4 regions of the Faecalibacterium sp. Marseille-Q4164 genome follow, and region 2 is predicted to be linked to each of the others. Evidence: riboswitches for the same ligand, from Rfam matches in the RefSeq annotation. Region 2 holds a riboswitch; each other region holds the start of a gene.
The links. Region 2 has a riboswitch for cyclic di-GMP ahead of J3352_RS09365 (CAP domain-containing protein). Riboswitches for the same ligand answer to the same signal wherever they lie in the genome.
Positions count from the first base shown of each region.

Region 1: linked by a shared signal. The riboswitch ahead of J3352_RS05815 (hypothetical protein) and the one ahead of J3352_RS09365 (CAP domain-containing protein) in region 2 are both predicted to bind cyclic di-GMP.
Region 3: linked by a shared signal. The riboswitch ahead of J3352_RS14390 (leucine-rich repeat protein) and the one ahead of J3352_RS09365 (CAP domain-containing protein) in region 2 are both predicted to bind cyclic di-GMP.
Region 4: linked by a shared signal. The riboswitch ahead of J3352_RS09715 (leucine-rich repeat protein) and the one ahead of J3352_RS09365 (CAP domain-containing protein) in region 2 are both predicted to bind cyclic di-GMP.

Region 1 is NZ_JAFREJ010000003.1:167,228-172,309, reverse strand. It holds gene J3352_RS05830 (hypothetical protein) at 1-345, shown strand, start outside; gene J3352_RS05825 (N-acetylglucosamine-6-phosphate deacetylase) at 349-1,536, shown strand; gene J3352_RS05820 (ChbG/HpnK family deacetylase) at 1,554-2,360, shown strand; cyclic di-GMP riboswitch class I at 2,619-2,693, shown strand; gene J3352_RS05815 (hypothetical protein) at 2,812-3,168, shown strand; gene J3352_RS05810 (helix-turn-helix domain-containing protein) at 3,266-3,553, shown strand; gene J3352_RS05805 (ATP-binding protein) at 3,610-5,007, opposite strand.
Region 2 is NZ_JAFREJ010000009.1:56,554-61,635, reverse strand. It holds gene J3352_RS09380 (ribonuclease J) at 1-797, opposite strand, end outside; gene rnhA (ribonuclease HI) at 1,201-1,665, shown strand; gene J3352_RS09370 (hypothetical protein) at 1,662-2,174, shown strand; gene J3352_RS09365 (CAP domain-containing protein) at 2,284-3,153, opposite strand; cyclic di-GMP riboswitch class I at 3,286-3,361, opposite strand; cyclic di-GMP riboswitch class I at 3,487-3,562, opposite strand; gene bilS (flavodoxin family protein BilS) at 3,682-4,185, opposite strand; gene bilR (bilirubin reductase) at 4,213-5,082, opposite strand, start outside.
Region 3 is NZ_JAFREJ010000005.1:36,039-41,120, reverse strand. It holds gene trmB (tRNA (guanosine(46)-N7)-methyltransferase TrmB) at 54-806, shown strand; gene J3352_RS07175 (putative ABC transporter permease) at 808-1,857, shown strand; cyclic di-GMP riboswitch class I at 2,099-2,174, shown strand; gene J3352_RS14390 (leucine-rich repeat protein) at 2,373-4,232, shown strand; gene J3352_RS07165 (sugar phosphate nucleotidyltransferase) at 4,993-5,082, opposite strand, start outside.
Region 4 is NZ_JAFREJ010000010.1:50,360-55,441, forward strand. It holds gene J3352_RS09715 (leucine-rich repeat protein) at 1-2,431, opposite strand, end outside; cyclic di-GMP riboswitch class I at 2,591-2,666, opposite strand; gene J3352_RS09720 (MATE family efflux transporter) at 2,933-4,234, shown strand; gene J3352_RS09725 (AraC family transcriptional regulator) at 4,282-5,082, opposite strand, start outside.

The DNA of each region.
Region 1 (5,082 bases), on a different contig from region 2:
CCAACTGCGGCAACTGTTCTGCTGCTGGACAATTTGACCAGCGGCCCGGCAGTGGCGCTGGCGCACGGCGAGTACCGGAAAGAGGCGGCGGAACAGCTGTGCAGTTTGCTGCCGGAGGATAAGGTCTATGACCGGAACTACCCGGAGGAACAGCGGCAGCGGAATCTGCTGGCGCTCTTTCCCAGAGGGATGATGCTCAGCTGTGGACGAGTGGAAAAAGGCGAATTTGTTGTGGAGAATACCTGCTGTGCACAGGACCATGTACTGGATCTGCCCCGGATGGAGCGGATGGAACGGGCGTTGGCCGATTTTGCAAAACAGGAAGCAAATAAGAAGGAGAACTGAATTATGAAACTGCATTCCAACCGCATTTATACGCCGAAAGGCCCCAAGGCAGGTGTGCTGACTGTGGAAGGCGGCAAGATCACTGCCTTTGCAGAAAATACGACCGACCCCGAAGCCATTGAATACGGCGACCAGCGGATCATCCCCGGCATTTTTGATACTCATAACCACGGCACCTGCGGTTATGATATCATGAATAAGAATGCCCCCCATGAAAAGCAGATCGCATCCGTGAAAGGTTATCTGAAGGGGCTGACAAGTCAGGGCACCGTGAACATCTTCCCGACGGTGTGCGACCCGGATTCCATCCGTGCGGTGGCAGAGGTGGCAAAAGAGGGTGATCAGGACGGTGCAACCATTCTGGGTATCCACAGCGAAGGCCCCTGGCTGAACCGCACCGGTGAAAAAGGCATCCGTACCGGCTGGCCGGAGGTAAGTATGGAGACGGCACATGCCATGGTGGAAGCCGGCGGCGGGTGGCTGCGTCTTGTGGCACTGGCACCGGAGATCCCCGGGATGGACCCCATCATCGAGTATTTCCTCTCGCAGGGCATCACAGTGGCAGCCGCCCACAGTGACAACAACTATAAGCAGGCCATGGCCGCCTATGCCAAGGGCATCAGTGTGGCGACCCATACCGGCAACGTCATGACCGATATGCATCACCGGGACATCGGCGGTCTGGGAGCAGCCCTGACCAATGAAAACGTTACCTGTGAGGTGATCTGCGACGGCCTGCACATCTGCGATGAGATGCTGGGCATCTACTTCAAGGTCAAGAGCACCGACAAATTCATGATGGTCAGTGACTGTACGGCTCTGTCCGGTGCACCGGTGGGCAAGTATGAGGGCATCTTTGAGGGGATGGCCCTGAATGTGACCCCGGAGGGCTTTGTTCTGACCGATACCGGCCGCCTGTGCGGTTCCAGCCAGCCGGTGCTGTTCGACATCAGAAATCTGGTGAACAATGTTGGCATCCCGCTGGAGACCTGCCTGAAGATGGCCTGCCTCAATCCCTGCATCAAGTATGGTTTTGCCGACCGCAAGGGTACCATTGAAGTGGGCAAGGACGCAGATCTGGTGGTCATCAGCGACGATTATCAGGCACAGGTCACCTACGCCGAGGGCCGGAAGGTCTATGACCGCAGCACCGAGGGCAAGATCTTCAATGCGGATTATCTGAACCGATAAGGACAAAGGAAACAGCTATGAGCAAGAAGTTGATCGTAGTAGCCGATGATTTCGGCTTCAGTGAGGCATACAACTATGGTGTCATCAAAGCCTATAAGGAGGGCGTGGTCTGCACCCTCTCGCTGATGAGCAACATGGCCGCCGTCCCCCATGCGGTGAAACTCTGGCAGAGCGAGTGCCCGGAGGTGCCGCTGGTCCAGCACACCAATTTTGTGCAGTACCGCCCCGTCAGCGCCCCGGAAAAGGTGCCCACGCTGGTAAACGAAGAGGGAATGTTCTACCGCAGCTATCTGTGGAAGAGCGAGAATCCCAATGATGCCAAATGCAAGGGCGAAGTTTACCCCAGCTATGAGGACCTGTATACCGAGACCATGGCCCAGCTGGACCGGCACAAAGAACTTGTGGGACATTATCCCCGGCATTTTGAGGGCCACAGCGCCATGACAAGGCCCATGGAGCAGGCGTTCCGGGATATCGGAAAGAAGCTGGGCATCCATAACATGGGCGATACGCTGGCCGAAGAACTGCCGATGAAACCGGCCTGCGAGCTGTTCAGTTTGGGCAACAGCAACGCAATGGAGATTCTGAACCGGGGCAGCCGCCCGGAGGACTGGCTGGAAGACCGCTTCGGCATCCTGAGCTCTCCCTACGAGTACAATATCCTACATTTCCATCCGGGTTATCTGGATCAGTACCTTCTGGACAATACTTCCCTGACCCTGCCCCGCTGCCGTGATCTGGCGACCCTGTGTGACCCGCAGGTTCGTCGCTGGCTGGATGAGCATGAGGTGGAACTGACCAACTTTGATGCCCTGTACGAATAACTGCGCCATTTCCAAGTGATACTTTATCATCCTCCATAGGAACGCCGCTGCACAGAATTGCGACCTGTGCGGCGGCGTTTTCTTAGTAATGGCCTAACCCTCTCAGCCAAAGTCTTTAACTGAGAGGGTCACCCCCACCCCCCGTCAAATCGCACTAAAAAATAGACTGCATTTGTTACAAATGACAAACTCATGGAAAACCCCTTGATTTTTATATAAGGGGGGTATAATAAAATGCAAAAGAGCACCCCCACAAAACAGAAGAATCGGCAAACCAGCTGGAAGGCTGCGACGCAAAGCTAAAGGGCCCAGACCGGGCAGCCAGCTGCACTTCCCCATAAGTACACCACAGCGTCACACCAGCCTTTCGGGGCAGGTGCGGCTCCTTTTTACATTTGCGGCGGGTGCAGGGAAAAGCGTTTGGGATACTTCATAAGGGAGGAAAAAGTTTATGAAACCAAAACGTGTAGTAAGTTTGCTGGTGGCGGGCTGTATGGCCGTCTCCATGGTGCCTGCTTCGGCGGTCACGGCGTTTGCGGAAACGGTGGGGAATACGTCTGCCTTGGCTGTGCTGGCACAAAATGCAGCAACAAGCGGCCCTTGCGGTGCAGAAGATCAGACGGAAAGTGTTTCTTGGGAAGTGGAACAAAACAATACGGCTGCGGAGAATCCTACATATACACTGAGCATCGAAGGTTCAGGTGCAATGGCGGATTACAATGCAATCACAGATGATGGAACAGTTGAAGATGACGGAACGGCTAAGAATTATACAATCATAACCCCGCGTGAAAACGCGGGGTTATGATTTGTCCATTTTTCGTGGATGCCCCAAGCGGCTAGATATCCGTAGCAACTCCGAGTTTTCGACTTCTCACGCTTTATCGAAAATTTGGAGGTCACACATGAGTTTTGATCCGAATGCTATTGGTAACCGTATTTTTACTTTGCGTACAAATGCGAAGTTATCGCAGGAAAAACTTGCTGAAAAACTTGGTGTTTCCCATCACCACCTGGGCGATCTTGAAAGGGGAAGCTCCAATGGCTCTGTAAAAATCCTGATCGATATTGCAGAATACTTCCATGTCAGTATGGATTATCTTCTTTTGGGTCGAGATCCTTCTAGGAATCAGTTTCAAAATGAACTGCAAGCCGCTATAGATCATCTTGAAAAAATCAAAGGTCTTTTATAATCACTTCAACAAGAAACGCTCCTGCCAGTTTTACACCGGCAAGAGCGTTTCTTGTGTTATTCAAAAATATCGGCAAGGGTAAGCAGCTGTACTTCTCCGCGTTCCTGTGCCTGAAGCAGACCGTCCGTAAATCCGCCTTTCGAGAAAATGTAGTAGTGGTAGTTTGTTCCTTTCCCAAAGACTGCTGCATATTCCCGAATCAGTTCCAGTTCGTCCAAACCGATTTTTTCATTGCGGTATTTGCAGGAGCCAATGATATAGTCATTACCCTCAACCGGCGTTCCGACAATGTCGATCTGGATCTGCTTCTTTTTTTGAGGGTCGGTTCCCCACCACTGCCCGATCTCACTCAACTCGATAGGAAGATCATTCGCATAATAGAGCAAATAGTCTTGACACATCTTCTCAAAAATCAGGCCCATATAGTCTGGAAAATACTGCTTCACCGCATGGGGGTAGGTCTTTGCGATCCGCCCCGAATCAATGGCACTTGCATTGACCGGCACAAAACGGTACCAAAAACGAAAAAAATTGTCCGCCAGAAGATAGATCGTTTTTTTGCCCGGTTTCTCTGTGATCGGCGTTTCTTTTTTGACGATTCCAAGGTCTATCAACGTTTTGAGGTACTTCGCCACCACAGAGTTTTCTTCACCAACTTTTGTGGTGATGTCGTTCAGGCGAGAAGCCCCCTCTGCAATTGCCTTGATGATTGCATTATAAATTGCAGGCTCACGCAGCTCCTGCTTTAACAGGTTGGCCGGTTCCTCATAGAGGTAGCTGGAACGGTCAAACAAGTTTTCCATCAGTGCTTCATCTACGCTGTCCCGAACATCCAATTTGTTGATATAATGCGGAACGCCGCCTGTGATGCCATAAATCAGGGCGTTATCTTCCTCAGACAGATTCGGATGGAATACCGCAGTTTCCCTATAATCCAGCGGCATGATCTTGAATTGCGCTGTTCTGCGCCCATACAGAGGGCTTTCTTTGCCCAAAACCTGACTTTCCATAAAACTCATGGACGAGCCACACAGGATCAGGTACATTTGGGACTCTGTCCATTTATGGTCGATGATGTGCTGAAGCATTGCGGAAATAGCGGGTTTAGCCTTTGCAAGATAAGGATACTCATCAATTACAAATACGATCCGCTGCTCCTTGGAGAGAGCTGTCAGTTCGTCCAATGCTGCATCGTAGGTTGTAAATTCCGGAGATGATTCTGCATTGGGTCGTTCAAAACTCATGATTGCCTTGGACAAGGCTTCCAGATTTTCTTTTCCGGTCGTATTCAAGGCAGAGAAGAAAATGGTCGGTTTATCCTTGCAGAATTCATTGATCAGCGCAGTTTTTCCAACACGGCGTCTGCCGTAAATGACAACGCATTCAAACTTTCCATTCTCATATCGTTTGTTTAACTTCCGAAGTTCCTCATCGCGGCAGTAAAATCGGCTCATTTTGTTCCCTCCCCAAAGTGTATTTATCGAATTTATATACTCGTAAGTTAGTTTCTTACGAGTATAATACTTCAT
Region 2 (5,082 bases):
GCACGGGCAAACAGGTTGCGGACACCGGCGGCCACCTTCTGCTCCGTGGCGGTAAAGCCCGGGCGCTCGGCGTTGGTGGAATCGCTCAGCAGAGCCAGAACACCCTTCTGACCATACTCCGAAAGGGTGGTCAGGTCGGTCACGCCGCAGGCCAGCGGGGTGTAATCGATCTTGAAGTCGCCGGTCTGGATGATCGTTCCGGCGGGGCTGTCAATGGCAAAGGCCACGGAATCGGGGATGGAGTGGTTGACATGGATGGGCTCCACGGTAAAGCAGCCCAGCTTGATCTTCTGTTTGGGGGTGATCTCCACGAACTTGGTCTTGCCTGCCAGGCCAAACTCCTCCAGCTTGTTCCGGATGAGGCCGCAGGTCAGCCGGGTGCCGTAGATGGGCAGATCAAACTTCTGCAGCAGGTAGGGAATGCTGCCGATGTGGTCTTCGTGGCCGTGGGTGATGAGCAGTCCCTTGATCTTGTCCTTATTCTGCACCACAAAGGTAAAGTCGGGGATGACCATGTCCACGCCGTACATCTCACTGTCCGGGAATACAAGGCCGCAGTCCACAATGATCATATCCCCGTTGCACTCATACACGGTCATGTTCTTGCCCACTTCGCCCAGACCGCCCAGCGGGTAGATGTGGATGGGCACAGCGGCCTCCTTGGGCTGCTGTGCGCGGCGGGGCCGCCGGTTATAATAAGGGCGGCGGGTGCGGGTACGCTTTTCCCCGCCGGATTCACTGTTTCTGTTCGGATTGTTCTGAGCCTGAGCCGGGTTCTGTTCTTTGACCTGTGCCATGCGGTACCTCCAAAATCAATTACAAAACGCAGGCACACCCCTTTGCGAGCGGCCTGTCTGCTGTGAAGGAGCAGCAAACGCACCGCCGCTCCCATCGAAACCATCGTATAGAATTTTTCGCTTCCATGCCCGTTTTCGGCACTGGGATGGCCGGAACGGAGTAATTTCTGCCCTGTCAGTCCATCTGTTCGATGCGACCGCGGCACTGCCCCGTTCCGGCCGGACACACCGCATCGGTGCGCCCCTATACGCATTTTGTTACAAACAGTATAGTATTTCTTGTCCACTTTGTCAATTCAAAGCTTTGCCGGAAAAGCCGGGGATGATACGTTTTCCTCTTGACAGAACCGGAAAAATAGCTCTAAATAGAGGTATCCAAAAATTCAAGTTCCGGGAGAAACAGATGAAACAAGTCGAAGTTTACACCGATGGCGCGTGCAGCGGCAACCCCGGCCCGGGCGGCTGGGGTGCAGTGCTGCGCTACCGCTTCAACGGCAAGGTCTACGAAAAAGAGCTCAGCGGCGGCGATGCTTCCACCACCAACAACCGGATGGAGCTGACCGCCTTTATCGAGGCCCTGCGCCAGCTCAAGGAGCCCTGTGAGGTGAGGCTGTGCTCTGACAGCCAGTACGTCATCAATGGGCTGGAAAAGGGCTGGGCCAGGGGCTGGAAGCGCCGGGGCTGGAAAAAGTCCGACGGCTCCCCTGCCCTGAACCCCGACCTGTGGGAACAGGCATTGGAGCAGGAAGCCCGGCACAAGATCACCTATGTCTGGGTCAAGGGCCACGCAGGCCACCCGGAAAACGAGCGCTGCGACCAGCTGGCCGTGGCACAAAGTCAGGCACACGGAGGGAGACAGGGACGATGAGCGATACATTTCTGCCCGGCAGCGGGTTCGATACCTATGAGCAGCAGGACAAGGTGCTGGTGGGCCTGTGCGGCGGCACGGGCTGCAAAGCAGCTGTCCGCATTTTACAGCAGCAGGGCTTTGCGGTGATGGGCGCTGTGGTGCGTCTGTGCACCGATGACCCCGTTGTGGATGCCGCCAAGGAAGCCGCCAAGGCTCTGGGCATCGAGTGCATCACCCTGAATGCCAGCGAACTGGCCAGCCAGCTGGCCGAGGAGACCGCTGCCCCGGCCGACCTGCGCTTCCCCGCCCTGCTGGCGGCGGCTGACCGGCTGGGCATCCAGTACATTGCCACCGGCCACCGCGCCCGGGTAGAGACCGGTGCAGACGGCGTGCACGTCCTCTGCCCTGCCGAAATTGCGGACGAGAGTGCCCGGCTTGCCGCCCTGCCGCAGGAGACGCTGGGCCGGCTCATCCTGCCCTTGGGCGATTTCAGCCCCGAGGATGTGGCTGAGATGGCAGCAGAATAAAAAACAAAAGAGATGCACCCTGCCTTCCTGAAACCGGTTCAGGGAGCGGGGTGCATCTCTTTTTGCTTTATTTTATTTCATCGTACAACGCTCAATGGAAGTCATCCGCTTACTTTGCGAAGATCTGGATCCAGTTGTGGCCCCACTGAGAATTGGCATCGTAGTTGTAGCCAAGGCACATATACTTGGCGGCGGGGTCCATGATATTGACACGGTGGCCTTCCGAAGCCATCCAGTCTGCAACGACTTTTTCGGGCGTGGTCTCGCCCCAGGCGGCATTCTCGCCGGTGGCGGTATCAGACACACCGTACTCCTTCAGCACGGTGAAACAGTTGGTGCCATCGGGGCGGGTGTGGGAAGCGACCTTTGCCACTTCCTTTGCGCGCTCATCGGCGGCGGCCTGCAGCTTGGCATCGCCCATAGCCAGAGGTGCCAGATTTTCCTTTGCACGCTCAGCGTTGACCAGCGCCAGCACTTCCTGTGCAAAACCGTTCTCACTGGTGCCGCGGGCGTAGGTGAAGATCATCACCCAGTAATTGCCATACTCGCCGCCCTCGTAGTAGCCAATGCCAACGGAGGTGGCATCCTTGTCCAGCATCCGCTCCTTGAAGAAATCGTAGCGATTCCAGGCGGCGACCACATCCGAAGCATCCTCAGCAGCTGCCCAGTAGTTCTCGCCCACGGAAACATCGTCCACACCGTACTCCGGCAGGATGGTGAACTCGCGGCTGCCATTGGGGCGGTTGTAGGAGTAATTGACGGTAAGTTCTTTTGCACGGGCCTGTGCGGCAGCATTCAGTGCGCTGCTGCCCATGCTCAGAGGAGCCACACCAGCCTGTGCACGCTCTGCGTTGACGAGCTGCAGCAGCTCATCGGCCTTGGAAGCTGCGTGTGCGGGCATTGCCAGAACAAACATCAGGCAGATGAATGCGGCGCAGCAGACCAGATTCTTCAGGACTTTCATCGAAGCGTTACGCATGGTGTTGAACCTCTTTTGTGTTACCCCATGAAAAAAGGTGTCGATTGCTGGTATACTCGGCAATCGACATCTGATGCTTCAGATGAAGGTCACTCAACACCCATTCTCCGCTGTGGAGACCCTCAGGTGATGAGAAGCAACTGGCTGCCATTTTACAGGCCCTATAGCTTTGCGTCACAGCCTTTCGACTGCTTTGCCGAGGATATTCAGTTTTGCGTGCCTTTCTTCTTTTGGGAAGAAATTTGAGAACGAAAAAAGGTGTTGTTCTGCAATACACTCAGCAAAACAACACCTAGAAAATCTAAGCAGGTCGCCCAAAGAAAGATTTCTTTGAGAAGCAGCTGGCTGCCATTTTACAGGCCCTGTAGCTTTGCGTCACAGCCTTTCGACTGTTTTGCCGAGAATATTCAATTCACCTTGAGGAGCCGTTTCCATTTCCTCGACGCTATCCTACCACATCGGACAGAACCTGTCAACTGTTTTGGAGCAGCTTTCTCAAAAAATCTGCTTTTTTGAAGAGTTCTTCCGTTATGCCTGCACCTCTGCCGCCTTTTTGCGCAGCAGGTCGAGGTCTGCGGCATCCGGGTGAGCCAGCGCCTTGTCAAAGTTCTCGATCAGCATCTCGAGGTTGGGTGCATGGTTGGGCTGCTGCAGCATCTTTTCGTACTGCTGGCGCACAATCATGGGCATCTTGCCCTGGCACATATAGGTTCCAATGACCGTGTTGCTCTCATCCAGCGATTTCTGCACCGCTGCCAGGATCTGCTCGAAATATTCCGCACTGCCGCCAAAGCCTGCGGTGCCGAACAAAAAGACCCGCTTCCCCTTCAGGGTCTGCAAAAAGGCGGTGAGGGTGTCATCGGCATGGCCCTTGTCCGTCCAGAAGCCGATGTAAAGGGTCTCAGCCTCCAGTGCCTCCGGGGCCGGTGCTCCGAAGTAGGTGCACTCATTCTGGGGCAAGCTTGCGCGAAGGGTGTCGGCCAGCAGGCGGGTGTTGCCGGTCTTGCTGCTGAAAACGATGGCGTAGCTCATGGTCATTCTCCTTTATTATGTTTGAGATCAGATGCTTCCCTGTTCTTTTGCGTTCAGGGCATCATAGATACAGCGGGTGCCCTGATGGGCGATCAGGCCGCCCAGGCACTTTTTGTTGCAGCGGACACAGCGGTGGATCTTTGCCGCATTGCCGCTCTGCAGTTTGTTGACCCAGTTGGGGTCGGCCAGCAGCTGGCGGCACATTGCTGCGCACTGGATGCGGCCGCTGGCAAGCTGCTGCTCCACAAAATCGGGGTCGTTCAGGCCGCCCACACCGCAGAGCGGCACACTGGTATACCGGCGCACCTCATCGCAGAACTTGAGGAAGCAGCCGGTCTCCTTGAACTCGGGGTGGCTGGCCGGCGGGATGGTGTTTTCCAGCGCAGAGTGGTTGGCCAGTGTCACATGGAAGCTGGTCACGCCTGCCTGCACCAGCAGGGGCACGAACACGGCCAGTTCCTCCTCCACCACACCGGCGTTGCCGTAATGGGGGTTCTCCTGCCGGACAGCCAGCTTGTAGTCAATGGCCATGCCGGGCACAGCGGCGTGCACTGCCTTGACAGCTTCCACGGCAAAGCGGGCGCGGCGCTCGGCACTGCCGCCGTATTCATCGGTGCGGTGGTTGAAGATGGCGGAAGAGAAGCTGCCGCACATCCGGTCGCCGTGCACCTGCACCATGTCAAAGCCCGCCTGCTTTGCCAGCACAGCAGCCTTGCCAAAGCCCGCGATGATCTGATGGATCTTTTTCTGGGACATCTTGGTGATGTAGGGACCCACGGCATCGTTCATCCGCTCCCGCAGCTGGTCGGGGGTGATCTTTTTCATCAGCATCCCCGGGATGCACTTGATGATGGACATCATGTCGGTATCGGTCTGGTGGAGCTGGGCGCAGACCTT
Region 3 (5,082 bases), on a different contig from region 2:
TGCCGCCGAAGGCGGCTGAAGGAGTCACACAACATCAAGGAGAATTACAAACTATGAGAATGCGTTTCAAACCCTACGCCCACGATGAGCTGATGGCCGCCGATTTCCACGTCCACGAGCCCCTGATCTGGGGCGGCAAGTGGCACGCACAGTATGCCCGCCCGGAGCAGCCCTTTGTGCTGGAACTGGGCTGCGGCAAGGGCGGCTTCCTCTCCCAGCTGGCCTGCGCCCACCCGGAAAACAACTATCTGGGCATCGACATCACCGACAAGGTGCTGATCCTTGCCAAGCGCAAGATCGAGGCCGCTTACACCGAGGCAGGCCGCCCCATCGATAACGTGAAGATCATGAGCACCGACATCGAGCGCATCAAAGGCGTGCTCACCGCCCAGGATACCGTCAGCCGCATCTATATCAACTTCTGCAACCCGTGGAGCAAGAACGCTTCCTCCAACAAGCACCGGCTCACCTATCCCCGCCAGCTCATCCAGTACCGCGAATTCCTGAAGGACGGCGGCGAGATCTACTTCAAGACCGATGACGACGACCTGTTCCGCGACAGCCTGGAGTACTTCCCCGCTTCCGGCTACGAGATCACCTGGAAGACCTTTGACCTGCACGAAAACGAGCCGGAGTGGAACATCCGCACCGAGCACGAGGGGATGTTCACCGAGATGGGCATCAAGATCAAGGCCCTGATCGCCAAAAAGCTGCCCGGCGATGCCGCCGTGACCTGGATCGAGCCCAAGGTCCTGAAAAAGAGGAAGGCTGCGGAGGAAGCCGCTGCCGCCGCAAAGGAGGAGTAAGATGTCCTTTTTTGTCAACACCATGGTCTGCGGCTTTTCGCTGTATCAGATCCTGGCGTTTTTCCTGATCTACTCCTGCCTGGGCTGGTGTTTGGAGGTCATCTATGCCGCCGTTTCCACCGGCCAGCTGGTGAACCGCGGCTTTCTGAACGGCCCGGTCTGCCCCATCTACGGCTTTGGCATGATCATCGTGCTGTTCACCCTTTCGCCGCTGGCAGACAACCTGCTGCTGCTCTATATCGGCGGCGTGATCCTGCCCAGCGTGCTGGAGCTGGTGGGCGGCTGGGCGCTCTACAAGCTCTACCACACCCGGTGGTGGGATTACAGCGACTTCCCCTTCAACATCGGCGGATATATCTGCCTGGAGTTCTCCCTTTTGTGGGGCGTGGGCACCGTTGTGGTGATGAAGGCCGTTCACCCCGTGATCGCGGGCTTTGTGGCGATGGTCCCCCAGATGGTGGGCTTTGTCCTCATGTGCATCCTGTACGCCTGCTACGCCGCCGACGTGGTGGTGACCGCCTTTGCGGCCTCTGACCTGGCCCGTGAGCTGGATGCCCTGGAAAAGGTGGCCGACAGTATGCACGCCGTGTCCGATGCCATGACCGAGCTGCTGGGCACCACCGCCATGGATGTGGACCAGAAGATGGACGAGAGCCGCCTGCAGCTCAAGCTGGCGGCTGCCGAGGCCCGGGACAATGCCGCCAAACTGAGCCCCCGGGATGCCGCTGCCGCCCTGCGCGCCAAGGCCGACGAGGCCATGGAGGCTGCCCGCAAGTCCTCCCAGGAGGCCCGGCTCAATGCCTCTGAGGCCGCCACTGCCGTCAAGCTGGCTGCCAAGGGCACCGCAGAGCGCACGGCAGAGCTGCTCCGTCTGGAACAGCTGGCCGAAGAGCTGCAGGCCCGCAGCGAGGAGATGCGCGCCCGCACCCGGAGCTCCAAGTACTTTGGCAAGGGCCGTATGCTCCGCGCTTACCCCAAGCTGCGCCACGGCGAAAAGCACCGCTCTCTGGACGAGCTGCGGGAGCGCCTGAAGTACGAGCGCAGGCACTGACCCTGCCCGCTGCAGCAACCCCAAATGCCCCTGACCGGCTTCTTTCGGTCAGGGGCATTTTTCTTGCACTGCATTCTCCATAAAGTCAGGCAGATCTTGTTCTGCTGCACGATTTTGTTTTCTTTATGTTTTTCACATTGTACACTTCTTTTGTATACTTCTCCAAACTTTCTTTCGTCATATTGACAAAAAAAAAAGAAAAGCGTATCTTGTTCTGTGCAAAATGCCATTTCCGCTAAAACTGAAGAATCGGCAAACCAGTCGAAAGGCTGCGACGCAAAGCTACAGGGCCTGTAACATGGCAGCCAGCTGCACGTTATTCTCTCCGGGTAAGGTAATACGAAACCTTGCACCTCCTTGTGAAGATGCGTCGGCTTCCCTTCAGGAGAGCGAGCGCACAGCGGGCCTACAAGGGTTCAGAGCGTCGTACCAGCCGTTTGGCCGGTGCGGCGCTCTTTTGTTTTGGCTGAAATAAAGAGAGTTTTGGGAAAATCATTGAAAAGGAGTAAAGAATTATGAGACCTAAGCGTTTGATCAGCTTATTGGTTGCGGTCTGCATGATGATCACCATGCTGCCCCTGTCGGCAGTCACGGCATTTGCGGCAGATATTCCCGCTCGTGGAGAAGATGAATTTGATTATCAAGGTTTGCGATATAAGAAACTGAGCAGTTCCACTGTCTCCGTTGTGGGGCCTGTGGAAGTACAGACGGAGAGAGTAATTCCTGAAACAGTTGTAAATAATGGTACAACATATACCGTTACAGAAATCGGTGACCGTGCATTTGATTGCCGACTGGTAGACAGCACTCCCTATAAAGATTATGTTGGAAAGCCAAATTTTGTTAGTATAAAAATACCAAAAACTATAACAAGAATTGGGGCATACGCATTTCGCCAGTGTGGTGACTTGCACACTAACTCCGGTCTTGTTAATGTTATTTTTGATAGTGAAAGTCAGTTGAAATTGATTGACCATGACGCATTCGCAAATTGCTGTGCAATTAGAGAATTTGAACTTCCCCGTGAGGTAGAAACTATTGGCGAAAACGCATTCTATGATGATTGGTGTATTAAAAAATTCACTTTTCAAGAAGGCTCAAGACTAAAAAGTATTGGTGGGAACGCATTCCATTGCAATTCTAGTTTACAGAGCCTCACCCTTCCTTCAAGCGTAACTAATATTGACCATCATGCATTTTATCAATGCAGTAGCCTTGATGAATTTGTCATTCCTGATGGCGTTGAAAGTATTGAGCGAGCAATGTTTGCTGAATGTTCAAAATTAAAAACAGTTACTGTTCCAAATAGTGTGAAAAAAGTTGTTCAAAAGGCATTTTTGAAATGTTCTTCCTTAGAAAATGTCGTTTATAAAGGTACTGCTGACCAATGGGATAATTTAATTAACAGTTCGAACTTTGAACAAACGGATAATGGAAATTTCAAAAATCCTACTGTGCTGAAATATCTTTGCACCGTCACTTTTGAAATGAACGGCCACGGCACCGCACCCGTAGCTCAGACTATTTACACTGGCGACAAGCTTGCAAAAGTTGCAGAACCCACCGCCGCCGGGTATACGTTTGGCGGCTGGTACACCGACAAAGAACTGACCAAAGCATTTGATGTTGAAAACGATACCGTTTCCGGCGATACCACCCTGTACGCCAAGTGGGAAGCCATCCCCGACCATGAATTGACTGTGAAAGTCGGCACCTTTACCTACGATGACAACGCCGCCAGCGACAAGGGCAATGTTTACGAGGGTGCTCTTGTTACCGTGACCTTCGACGAAAACAACCAGCTGTGGAAGGACAGCGGCCTGAGCTTTGACCACTGGGATATCCAGTCCAAAGCAAAACTGCTGGACGAAAACGGCGAGGAAATCGTCAACCCCGGCAAGACCTTTACCTTTGTGATGCCCAAAGAGGGCGTGACCATTGAAGCCATGCCCAAGGATGCCACCATTGAAGATGATGGGCCCAATGTGCTGGGCACTGCCGCGATCATTGGTACTGCCGCTGTGGGTACCGCAGTGCTGGGCTATCAGGCCTATTCTCTGGGCGCTGAATTTGCAGGCAAGCTGATGGCTCTGCCCTACTTCCCCAGCAACCGCAGCGCCCTTGCCATGATGCTGTGGGAGGATGCAGGCAAACCCATGCCCGAATCCGAACTGCTCTACCCCGATGTCGGGCAGGAAGAGCAGGATATGGACCTGCAGCACGCCGCCCGCTGGGCCATGGAAAACGAGCTTATCCCTGACCTGAACGATGAGGGCACGGCTCCGGAAGAGATGAAATTCTTCCCGGCCAATCCAGTAAGCAAGCTTGATGTGCTGAATGCATGGCAGAAGGCACAGGAGCTCAAGAACAACTAACGCCATCCCCGAATATTCCCAAATATACGTAGAAGCGCCTCATCCCTCACCGGATGGGGCGCTTCTGCGTTGTAATGTGTCGAATTTTCTGTTATACTGTACCTGTCGGCCTTCCGACCTCGATCTATAAGAGGAAGGGGGTGATTCCTATGGATATTTTATTCTCTTTCATCCTGTCCGTCGCAGCGGGTGTGGTCAGCTACTACATCTGCAAGTGGCTTGAGGAACAGTTCAAGGCCGGTAAGCACTAACCCTTAGCAAGCAGGAAGCCCCTTTGACAGTCGCAATGTCAAGGGGGCTTCTTGTTGCTTTGGTGATCCTATGGATATCACCTTATTCTCTTTCGCATTCCTATTATATGCGTTGGAATGCCAAAAGTCAAGCGTTTTTCGTATACCCACAGCCCCTTGGGATATCAGTGCTTCTACGTTGTAATGAGTCGAATTTTCTGTTATACTGTACTTGTCGGCCTTCCGACCTCGATCTATAAGAGGAAGGGGGTGAGTTTTATGAACTTTATAATCTCTTTTACACTGTCCGTCGCAGCGGGTGTAGTCAGCTATTACATCTGCAAGTGGCTTGACGACCAGTTCAAGGCCGGTAAGCACTAATCCTTAGCAAGCAGGAAGCCCCCTCGGTATTCGCACTACCGCGGGGGCTTCTTGTTGCTACTTGGTGAGTTTTATGAACTGCAACCAATCTCTTTTACAGCTTTATTATATGCTGTATCGCTCAAAAAGTCAAGCAGATTTTGTTTTGCTCACGCCCACAGATCCTCGGGGTACAGGCCCTCCTGGGTCTTCTGGGCGATGGCGGCCACCACGGTGGGCTTATCCTCGCGGTAGGTCAC
Region 4 (5,082 bases), on a different contig from region 2:
CCCCATTTTTCAGGGCAATACCAAAGGTATGCGTACCGGCCTTGCCATAGGTTACGTCCAGCTTGCGATTCTGGCCCATCAGCGGCATCAACTCGGAAATGGTGTATTCTTTCTTGTCCAGCACTTTGCCGTTCAGCATCACACTGGTAACATCATCATCGTAGGTCAGCGAAATCTTGATGTTGTCCTTATCTTGCATGAGCTTACTAAAATCATCGCCGGGAGTAACCGTGACATTCACATCAGCAGGGGTGTTGACCAGATAGTCACTCTTGGAAACCTTTGCGGTCAGCGAAGTGTTCGTATATTTACGCCAGCCCGCATAAAGAGTAATTGCCTTGGTAATAGGCTCGTTCTTGTATTCAGTAGTGCACTCTGCGTCCGTGTACCAACCTGTAAAGACCCATTCGTTGGTACTGTCGCTCAGCTCAGGCAGGCCAGTAACAGAGTCACCATATTCAACAGTTTTGTCAGCAGGCTTTTCATCATGCCCATTGTTGTTAAAGGTCACAGTGTAATTGTTCTTTGCCCACTTGGCGTAATAGGTTTTACCCGTTACGGGGGTAGTATCCTCGGTTTCGGTCTGGCATTTAGCGTCCTCATACCATTTTGCGGTACATCCAGCCTTGGTTACGCTGTCAAAACCGGTCTTATTCATGTCAACAATGCCGCCATCGACAACAAAGACAATGCCTACATTTTTACCCAACCCACTATCATTGTTGGTTGCTCTCGGATTTGCAGATTCGTCATTCACATAAATGCACACATTGGGATTAAGTGGTTGTCCACTCGTAGAAGAGCCCAGGCAACCGTTCATATAATGAATCTCGTCGCAACCTGTAAAATCAATCTTCTTCAAATTTGCACACTCACAGAAAGTTCGATTTCCAAGTTTTACGTTATTGGCTCTCACCGCAAAGGTTTCAAGCGCCTGTGCGTTACGGAAAGATGCTACCACAGCTTGTTTTCCATCTTTATCCTCATATTCATCTTCTGTGTAAGTATCAACATCGATGTCAACATGCTTCAGTGTAGTATTTCCAGAGAAAGCATAGGTATTTTCAGCTGGAATGTGCGCATCTCCGCCTGTTACATTCAATGTTTCCATACTCGGAAATACTGACGGTCGCACATATTGCAGGTTTTGGCCACAAACATTTACCGTTGTTATTCCAGCATTTTTAGAAAATATATCGTGCCAAAGACTCCCGTCTGTTTGATCTTCCTTACCACTCTTTAACGCACCTTTTAACTCAACTGCATTGATTGTGGTCACCGCAGGATCACTTCCACTTCCCCTAAAAGGATCTCCACCTGTACAAATGACTTCTGCACCATCCAGAATATCAAGTTCTTTGATGCCGCACGCAGTAAATACCTTTTCCCCTAATGTTACCTTGCCCCGAAATGTCAATTTATTAAAATTTTGACAAGCATAAAATGCAGAATCTCCAATGTTACTGATTCCTTCCGGCACATCTAATGTAGTAATAGCTGTCGAATAAAATGCGAAAGGTTGAATCTTTTTTACAGCACTGCCTAATGTAATATCTGTCAATTCTGTACATCCATTCGCAAAGCTTCTCGGTACTTCCTCAGTATTTACAATCAGTTTCTTCAATCCAGAACCATTGAACGCATTAGAATCCGTACCTCTCAAACCAATCTGAATACCATCTGTCAGCGTAAAACTCTCAAGATGAGGCATCTGCTCAAATGCACGGGCACCAATATACTTCAAATTGCTCCAGTTATCAAAATCAACTGTAAACTGTGTTCCACGGAACGCAGCACAACCAACGCCAGTAAAGCTACTGGGAAGCCACTTCGTCAGCTCTTTGCCGTCACCCAGTTTGGAGCAGAAATCAAACATACTGGTTGGAACATATGTACCAGTATACGTTCCACCATTCGTATCGTTATCCTTAAGGCTAGGTGCCGTAAAATTGGGTGCCCATTCAACATCCGTAAGTTCACTATCTGCGCGGTAGATGTAATCACCCAAATAGTTAATGCTTGCAGGAATATTTGTCTTGGTCAGTGCAGTAAGATTTCGGAAAGCATTACCACCAATACCGGTAACGCCCTCTTCAATTTTAACCTCTTTGATTACATTTGAAAAAGCTGCCCAAGGGCGGGTATCTTCCGTATTGCCGTACTTATAATCCGCCATACGGCCGGTACCAGAAATGGTCAGAACGCCGGTTTCCTTATTGAAAGCCCACTGAACACTCTTTTCCTGATTCTCTGCACCACAATAACCAGAGGTTTCTGCTTTGCTTTCGGTGCTATTCTTGCCAGTAACAGTGGTTGTCTCCGCAGTTTTGGTGCTCGTTCCCTCTGCAAACGCCGAAACCGCAGTAGCAGGCATCATGGAAACTGCCATGCTCACTGCCAAGGCGGCGCTGATCACTCGTTTCAATCTCATAAAAATCCTCCTTTTATGAATTATTCCCAAAATATAACCATGCCCGCACAAAGCAAAAAGAGCGCCGCACCGGCCAAATGGCTGGTACAACGCTCTGCGTTTTGTACTTTGGGAATCTACCGCCCCTTGAGGTGATGCCCATGTGCGGTATGGTTGAGAAAGTGCGGCTGGCTGCCATATTACAGGCCCTTTAGCTTTGCGTCGCAGCCTTTCGATTGGTTTGCCGATTCTTCTGTTTTTATGTGGCAACTTACACAAAAATCATAAAACTTTTTTTTTTTTTTTGTCAATAACCCAAAAACATCTTTGGCAAGTTGCACAAAAGCGACAGTGTTTGTATGACATTTTCGGATAGCAGCATCTCCCCGGGGAGAAGTGTTCCGTTTGGGAAAAGGCGGCGTGTTTCCTCGCTTTTTCGTTGAAATATGCCAAGTTTTATGATATAGTAGTAGTCGTTTTTACGTTTCACTCCCCTATTCTCCCCGCGGAAAGGAAGCATCCATGAACCTGACAAAGCAGTTCTTCAAGTATGTGTCGCAGAATATTTTCGGTCTGATCGGCACATCGTGCTATATTCTGGCCGACACCTATTTCATCGCCCAGGTGGCGGGCACCGACGGCGTGACCCTGCTGAACCTCTGCCTGCCCATGTACAACCTGATCTTTGCCTTCGGCTCGATGATCGGCCTGGGTGCGGCCACCCGGTACGCCATCCTGCAGGCGCAGGGCGAGGCGCGGGCGCAGCGGTATTTTTCCAACGCCATCCTCTGCGCCTGCCTGATCGCCATCCCGTTCATGCTGGCGGGCGCGTTCTGCCCGGGCACGCTCCTGCAGCTCATGGGCGGCGATGCGGACATTGTGGCGCTGGGCCTGAACTACACCCGCATCTTCCTGCTGTTCACACCCTTCTTCATGTGCAACTACATCCTCTCGGCCTTCGTCCGCAACGACGGCGACCCGTCCCTTGCCATGGTGGCCACCCTGAGCGGCAGCCTGTTCAATGTGGTGTTCGATTACATCTTCATCTTCCCCATGGAGCTGGGCCTGCCCGGCGCGGCGCTGGCAACCGCCATCTCGCCGGTGCTCAGCATCGCCATCTGCAGCCGCCACTTCTTTCAAAAGAGCAACACGCTCACCTTTGTCCGGCAGGCCCCCTCGGCCCGGCTGCTGGTGCAGAGCTGCCAGCTGGGCATCTCCGGCTTTGTCGGGGAGCTCTCCTCTGCTGTGACCACCACCGTGTTCAATTTCCTGCTGCTCCGGCTGGCGGGCAACGTGGGCGTGGCCGCCTACGGCGTGGTGGCAAACTTTGCGCTGGTGGCAACAGCCATCTTCAACGGCGTGGCCCAGGGTGCCCAGCCGCTGATCAGCCAGTGCTACGGCAAAAATGAGATGACCGGAGCAAAAAAGCTGCTTCTGCTGGGCTGCGGCACCGCGCTGGCGCTGGCGGCGGTGTTGTACGGTGCCGTGTTTGGCTTTACCAATACCTTTGTTGCCCTCTTCAACAGCGAGAACTCTGCTTTGATGGCCGAATATGCCCACAGCGGTATGCGCATCTACTTCCTGGGCTACTTCTTTGCAGGCTGCAATATTGTTGCGGCGGGCTATCTGGGCGCGGTCAACCGCCCCACCGAGGCCACCATCACCTCGGTCAGCCGGGGCGTGGCCGCCATCGTCACCTGCTCGCTGATCCTGAGCGCCCTGTTCGGCATGAACGGCGTGTGGTCGGCCTTCCCCGCCGCCGAGGCCATCACGCTGGCCCTGACGGTGTTCCTGCTCAAGCGCCCGCAGTCTGTGTGCGGCTGAACGCCTCCACGGAAAAGAGCCGGGTGCTGCCCCGGCTCCTGAACATTTTAAATATACAGTGCCTGCTCCCGCTGGCTTTCCGCCGGGCTGAGGGGCCGCGCTGTCTGACCGGCCAAGGCCCGCCACTGTGCGGGGGATTGGCCGGTCTCTTTTTTGAACACCCGGCACAGGTAGTTGGCCCCTGAGAAACCGCACAGGCTGGCAATGACATCCAGCGTGTATTCCCGGTGCAGGAGCAGCCGCATGGCAGCTTCCACCCGCACGGTGGTCAGGTAGCGCCCCGGGGGCACCCCTACGGCGGCGGTAAAGGTGCGGACAAGGTGGCTCTTGGAGACTCCCAGCCGCTCACTGAGCTCCTCCACGCCGTACAGGCCAGCGTAGTTCTGGCGGATATCCTCAATGGCGGCCTCCACCAGCGGCGGCAGGGGCGGGGCGGCGCTGTCGGCCCCCGCAAGCTCACAGAGCAGGGCAAAGGCCAGCTGGCTGGCGGCCCGGCTGCGGGGTGTATCGGCCTCGGCGGCAAGGCGGCCCAGCAGCTCTGCGGCAGCGGGGCAGGTCTCGCCCCGGGCCAGGAACGGCAGCTCCGTCAGCCCGGCAAGGAACTGCACCGCCGCCTGCCCGGTCAGCTGGACGCAGAGCAGGTGGCTCTCCCCTTCCGGGGTCAGGGTCAACGGGGCGCGGCTCAGCACCAGATGGCCCGCCGCCGCGCTCTGGGGCGGCAGGATCAGTGCGCTGCCCGCCGGGGAGGGCGAGGCATCGGTCAGGCTGGCAGTGCATCTGCCGCTGGAGATCAGGCAGACCCACAGCCCCTCGCCGGTCAGGGTCAGGGGTTCTTTGGGCTGGATATC